DNA from 3 places in the Aliiglaciecola sp. genome. Region 3 is predicted to be linked to each of the others. Evidence: predicted binding sites of a transcription regulator. Region 3 holds the regulator's gene; each other region holds the start of a gene.

Region 1 (2,277 bases), on a different contig from region 3:
ATCCCAAAAAGCGGGCTGGAAAAAACAAAGATGTCGTCATCTATAACACTAACATCATAAACATCCCCAAAGTCGACTTGGTCCATTTCATCGTAAAGTTGAGCGTTTATCTCTTTGCCGTGATTGTCGAACTTTATTCTCTTAAATCCATTTTGATAGATCCAAAGATCTTGATAGCCAAGTCTAAATATCTGAGTAACGTTACTGTTGACATCATTAGGGAGAAAAAGATCAATATTACCATCTTTTCTATTTACGGATATTAGTCCTTTGTTTGAGCCCACAAGAATAGTGTTCGCATCTAAAATAAAAATAGTGTTCAGGTTTAAAACAGTATTAAATTTATCTGATATACCGATATCCGTGGCGTTGCCATGATGTGAACTTAACAACGTATAATATTCATCAATCGCATAAATAGTTTCACCTACAATCTCAAAATAAGTTATATCTTTTGTATTTGAGAGTATGGAATCCAACTCTAACCTATAAGTCTTAGTTAAAATTGAGTAACTATAAATATCCCCCCCGCAACTGAAATAAATAACTTCTTTAAGGCCTCTAATATTGCGACAAAATTCAGATGTACTTCCTTCAACTGGAAAATCGACTTTATTAAACTGGTTATTTTCTAAAAAGTAAATTCCATTGCCAAACGTTGCAATCCAAAGCCTACCATTTATATCTTCATATAATGATTCGATATCATATTCAAAAAGCGAATGATCAGCTTCTCCATAATGCAGAATATGTGAGCCTGTAACGGAATAAATTCCATTTTCTCCCCCCAACCATAAAGAATGTTTCCCTTTGAATAGTGTGTGAGTTACTCCTATGGGTTTACCATCAAAAACCTTCTGCGACTCTATTGAATAAACAGAGCCACCACAAAAAAACATCGTAAATATCAGTATATTTCTAAGCTTTTGTCCCAAAAACACAACTATCTGTCCTATATTTAATTTTATAGTTTGTAAAACTTTACATAATGAATATGGTACACAAAACGTACTCTAACAAGAGGAAAACAGATGAACCGCAAATTAAATTTTAATCAAGTTGAAGAAATAACAGGAAATGAGCTTTCTCAAATATGTGGAGGAAGTGAAACACAATACATTCCTTTTTATGCTGTAGATAAATCAGGAAGAGAACTGAGCCCCACAGACCCTGCAAGAAAAGGAAAGAAATTAAACCCACCAGTAGACCTAAATTTATAGTATCTAATTGGATTTAACCTTAAAAACAGTGCCAACTTCTTAGATTAAGTTGGTACTGTTCTATAAATAAAGACGTCAACTAATTTTACAAAACCTTCCCACACCAAACTGTATAAAATTCAAACAGGTTGAAAATCCTAGACTTTTTCTTTTTGGCTTAGTAATTGCCTTCTGAGAATTTGCAATTTGCTGTTTGCGATAAAAAAAACCAACAACCAACTTTAAAGGATGAAGACTGTGATAAATAAAACAAAAATAAAGCTTATACCACTAGTATTATTAATTATGGCATGTTGTTCCGCCCCGGCATTTTCTACTTTGGTGTATTCAGATACTAATGCGACCGGTGATTTTTGGGCACGCCCAATTTTGGAAGGACCGGATATTTCCGTCAATGGGCCGGTTCAATATACTGTTCAAAGTTTCTATACCGCCGGTTCGGGAGAATTTAATTTTAGTAGTATCCAGGATTATGACGGTTACTTGCACCTATATGAATTTGATTTCTCGCCAACCAATCAGTTGGTCAATTTGTTAGCCGGCGATGATGATGGTTTTGGTGGGATAGGTACCTCGGATTTTAGTTTCAATTTAGTGGGTTTCCAGCAATATTATTTAGTGACAAGCGCGTTCGCAGCCGGAGATGTTGGCAGCTTTACAAATACCATAAGTGGGGAAGATAGTGATATTGCGGTGTTTGCTGGGTTGGTTTCTGTGCCCGAGCCATCCGGCCTTGCTATTTTTGCATTAGGAATGATTGTTTTAGCATCACGTCGTTTTACAAAATAAACAAACCATAACGCCTAGCGCGAGTTTTTAAACAGCACCTTTGATTTCACTGGTGCTTTTTTTTTGTGTCTATTTTTTGAAAAAGCTTTTTAGAAGAGTTTTATGTGGCTGTGATATTTACAAGATATAAGTTGATTTCAGTCTAGTTAGGCAAACGCCTTGGCGACAAAATATTTGGGAAATTATTAACTAGATAGATTTGGGCATAAAGAGAAAATGGTGCCGACTGCCGGAGTCGAACTGGCGACCTACTGATTACAAGTCAGTT
Region 2 (2,277 bases), on a different contig from region 3:
ATATCAAGGTAACCATGGGGGGATTAACTCGAGTCGCTATGACGAAAGGCTCTACAGTCGTTAATTCATCCCAAGGTGGTGGTAGCAAAGATACATGGATTGTTGATATGGAGGGCGATTAATATGTTGTCACGTGTAGCCAGTAATTTGTGTTGGATGGGGCGTTATTTAGAACGAGCAGAAAACACAGCAAGATTAATTAACGTCAATTTTAATCTACTTTTAGATCTTCCCAAAAGTATCGTTTTAGGCTGGGAGCCACTGGTCGATATTGTGTCAAATCGCGATGAGTTTTACGCTAAATATCAAGAAGCAAATGAGCGTAGCGTATTGAATTTTATGGTGGGGGATACTAAAAATTTGGGTTCTATTGTCAGCTCTCTAAGTGCTGCTAGAGAAAACGCCAGAACCATCCGTGAAATTATACCTAGAGAGGCCTGGGAACAGATTAATGAGTTGTATTTATTTGCCCATGCCAATCGTCAAAAGGCTATAGCTCGACGCTCTCGTTACGAGTATTTGACAGAAATAATCGAATCTAATCAGAAAATTACCGGCATTCTTGTGAGCACAATGACTCGTGATGAAGCTTATCAGTTCTTGCGTATAGGTCGCAATTTAGAGCGGGCTGATATGACCACGCGGATTATCGATGTTCGCTCGGCATCGCTGGTGCAAGACATGGAAACGGAGCAATCTGCTTTAGAAAACTTACAGTGGATGAGTGTATTAAAGTCACTCACTGCTTATCAAATGTACCGTCGGGAAGTGCGTTTCAAAATTCGACGACCGGATGTTTTGAAGTTTTTAATGTTAGAAAACCGCTTTCCCAGAGCATTGATACACACTCTCAAACAAGTTGAGAATTGCTTGCGGGAGTTACCCAATTACGAGCAATGTGTTGAAATGACATCAATGGTTGAAAAGCAATTAATGGAAGCTAACCCGCAATTACTTATTCAAGATAAACTGCACGAATTTATTGATGAAATGCAACTTGGTTTAATTAACGTTTATAACAAGATTGATGAAACTTATTTCTAAGCTTGGATAAATCTAGAAATTTAGGCTCAACATTGCTGAAATGTTGAGCCTTTATTTGTTAGTTTTCAGCGTCATTCGCCGCGTCTTGTATCGCATCTCCTGCGCTTTCGATATCTTCACCTGCACCCTCGATAGTGGCACAACCGCAAAGCATTAAAAAAGTAAGTGTTAAGGTAACAAGAATTTTAAGTTTTGACTGTAAGCTCATAATATTGCCTCACTGTGATTTAATAATTAAAGGTTCACCTGTCTTTTCTTAAAGCGAGTATAGTGCCAATTGTTAACTGTATGAAATTTATGGTATTTTATTAATTTGGTCGAAATTAACAATATGCTCTTTGCTATTTTTTCACTAAGTCTGGAATAATTTACACGGTAAGTTGATGCAGCTAAATTAAAGCAAAATGGCCACGGCCAATTTAGCTGCGTTGTTGTCGATAACGGTGATAGATCTTTCCCCATCGCCATGATAGTCCTAAGTCACTTAGTTTTGAATGGATTTCACTGGGTTGATCGGCACTGTGAATAGGTAGGTCCGAGGATAAATAGCGCACTTGCCAAATGCCGATATTTGCATCCCGCTGGAACTGAATTTTACCAATCAATTGATTTTGCTTATAAACAAAACAGGTACGTTGGGAGTATCGAATATTATTAGTTAACATGACTGTTATTATATACAGTTGTTTGGGCTGAGCTAGACTTTTTAATTGCTAGGTTGGCACTGGCTGAATAGGTTTTGCCAAAGTAATTGATGGCGACGAAGAGCATCAATATACAAATCGTAATCTGACTTTCGTTGCCTTAAAAATACTTTAAACTCATTGGCAAGTACTGGATTTTCCAGCAAATCTTGAAAGTAGGGGGCTAAAGTATTGTCTGCACTTGTTAGCCGGTTTGTTGTCGGTAGGATCTTTTTAATGAAGTTTCGTTGGTATACTAATTTAAGTTCTTCAATTTGTAGAGAAGATGAGGATACACTGCAAGACAGCTCACTGAACGCTAGACTCAAGCTATCATTCAATTCATTTAACCAAATACGCAACTGAATCTGTGTTTGCCAAATTTGGGCTGCCAATGGCTGTTTACGCATGGTATTTAAAGCTGTTTCTAAATCGTCAATATCTGTCTGTTTAGGTAAATACAAGGTCACTAATAAGCTCAAAGAAGCTTCGTATGCTTGCAGTTGGTTTTGCTTTACTTGGGTAAATAGCTCTGTATTACTGCTTAAAG
Region 3 (2,277 bases):
AAATTGATGGACGGATCACTGGTAATTAATATTGCGACTACGTCTTTTAACCCAGCTAATCTACCGTGGGGCAGCGCAATACCATTGCCGATTCCTGTACTACCCATTTTTTCGCGACTGACTAAACTATTCAAAATGGTAGTTTGATCAATACCGTCAATCTTTTCTGCCGCTATTAGGCTGATAGTTTCAAGAATTCGTTTTTTGCTTGTCCCCTGAACTGCACAACTTGTGCAGTCAGAGGAAAGGATGTCTTTAATTTCCATTAAATAATCTAATATATGTTAATGACGTTTAATCTTTTCCTTGTGCTTGATCACCTGTCGATCAAGCTTATCTATTAATCCGTCAATGGCTGCGTACATATCGTTATGTTCTGAGGTTGCAAAAACTTCGCCTCCGCTAAGATGAACTGTCGCTTCAGCTTTTTGATTAAGCTTTTCGACATTGAGAATGACATGGACATTGTTGATGTGATCAAAATGCCTTTCTAACTTTGTAAATTTAGTGTCTACATAATCTCGCAATGAATCTGTAATTTCTACATGATGGCCAGTAAGGTTAATTTGCATATTAGCGTATTCCTTCTGTTAACGAGCCTACAGCAGGCTCTTGCGTTGGTTAGACGGTGGGATCGATAAAGACTCCCGGTATTTTGCTATTGTTCTACGGGCAACCTGTATACCTTGGTCAGCCAATAGATCAGCAATCTTACTATCGCTAAGTGGCTTAGTTGGAAGCTCTGCAGCGACAAGTTTTTTAATTAGTGCGCGAATTGCCGTTGAAGAACACTCTCCGCCAGAGTCTGTGGCAACATGGCTGGAGAAAAAGTACTTCAGTTCGTAAATTCCTCTTGGTGTATGCATATATTTTTGTGTAGTAACACGGGAAATAGTTGATTCATGCATATCCACCATTTCTGCGACATCATTTAACACCATTGGTTTCATCATTTCCGGACCATGCTCGAAAAATCCGACTTGTTGCTGAACAATACAATTGGCTACTTTGAGCAATGTATCGTTTCGGCTTTCAAGGCTTTTAATAAACCACTTGGCTTCTTGCATATGTGAACGAATGAACTGACTGTCGCTGGTATTTTTAGCATTGCGGCTCATAGCTGCATATTGCTGATTAACATTTAGCTTAGGCAAACTGTCGGGATTTAACTCTACTTGCCAGCGGCCATTCTTTTTCATTACAGAAACATCAGGAATCACGTATTCGGATTCACCAATTATTAGGGCGCTGCCTGGGCGAGGGTTTAATGTTTGCAACAAACGCATTGCTTCGCGTAATTCGTCTTCTTTTAAACGAGTTTTGCGCATTAACGTGCGGTAATCTTTGCTACCTAAAAGGTCTGCATATTCACTAATTAATAATTTAGCTTCATTTAACCAAGGTGTATCTGGGGCAAATTGATTCATTTGTACCATCAAACACTCTTGAGGATTTCGAGAGCCAGAACCGATAGGATCGAACATTTGAATGCGTTTTAGAACACACTCAACTTCATCCAGTTCAACCTCTTCGTGATCGAGACTCGCGAGCACTTCTTCAGTACTAATGGTTAAATATCCAGATTCATCGATTGAGTCGATGATGGCAATGGCAATAGCGGTATCTACTTCGGAAAAGGGGGTTAAGCGCATTTGCCATAACAAATGATCTTGTATATTTTCGCTGGTTTCACCTTGGAAAATTTGATCATCATCACCACCGCTGCCACCACTAATTGATGCGGGTGCTGAAGATGCACTGATATATTCATCCCAAGTGCTATCTATGGGTAATTCGTCCGGAATATCTGCTTTTTCTAATGCCTCGTTTGTATCCATTGAGTCAGAACTGGCGGATACGGTTTCTTCCGTGAATTTATCATTACTATCTGCTAATGCGGAATCTCCTGTGGGGATGTCCGAACCATCCTCTACTTCTAAAAGCGGGTTGGATTCTAAAGCTTCTTGTATTTCCTGTTGTAAATCCAGCGTTGACAACTGCAATAGACGGATAGCCTGTTGCAATTGAGGCGTCATTGTTAGTTGCTGGCTGAATTTTAATTGTAACGAGGGTTTCATTTAGTTTTTATATTCTTACTTGTTTAGCCACAAAGCTTTGGTTAAAAACAACATACCTGTACTATAGCTTGAATTGCTCGCCAAGGTATACATCTCTGACTTGTTGATTATTTAAAACTTCTTCTGCAGTTCCAGAAGCTATCAATTCACCATGACTCACAATATACGCTTTTTCACACACGTCTAGGGTTTCACGTAC

What was found. The regulator sigma-54, encoded in region 3, starts transcription at its own class of promoters, with help from an activator protein. The targets are predictions, from matches to a motif close to GTTGGCACGNNNNTNGNNT.
Region 1: the regulator sigma-54 is predicted to act here: its motif matches at 1,372-1,390, upstream of ABJV04_RS04560 (PEP-CTERM sorting domain-containing protein).
Region 2: the regulator sigma-54 is predicted to act here: its motif matches at 1,304-1,322, upstream of ABJV04_RS17775 (entericidin A/B family lipoprotein).

Annotation. Positions count from the first base shown of each region.
Region 1 covers NZ_JBDWYG010000021.1:4,083-6,359, forward strand. The annotation lists gene ABJV04_RS04550 (ATP-binding protein) at 1-941, opposite strand, end outside; gene ABJV04_RS04555 (hypothetical protein) at 1,032-1,220, shown strand; gene ABJV04_RS04560 (PEP-CTERM sorting domain-containing protein) at 1,458-2,009, shown strand; tRNA gene ABJV04_RS04565 (tRNA-Thr) at 2,227-2,277, opposite strand, start outside.
Region 2 covers NZ_JBDWYG010000066.1:65,242-67,518, reverse strand. The annotation lists gene ABJV04_RS17785 (circularly permuted type 2 ATP-grasp protein) at 1-122, shown strand, start outside; gene ABJV04_RS17780 (alpha-E domain-containing protein) at 124-1,044, shown strand; gene ABJV04_RS17775 (entericidin A/B family lipoprotein) at 1,103-1,252, opposite strand; gene ABJV04_RS17770 (hypothetical protein) at 1,464-1,709, opposite strand; gene ABJV04_RS17765 (DUF3080 family protein) at 1,751-2,277, opposite strand, start outside.
Region 3 covers NZ_JBDWYG010000037.1:53,891-56,167, reverse strand. The annotation lists gene ABJV04_RS08865 (PTS sugar transporter subunit IIA) at 1-266, opposite strand, end outside; gene hpf (ribosome hibernation promoting factor) at 285-572, opposite strand; gene ABJV04_RS08855 (RNA polymerase factor sigma-54) at 600-2,078, opposite strand; gene lptB (LPS export ABC transporter ATP-binding protein) at 2,140-2,277, opposite strand, start outside.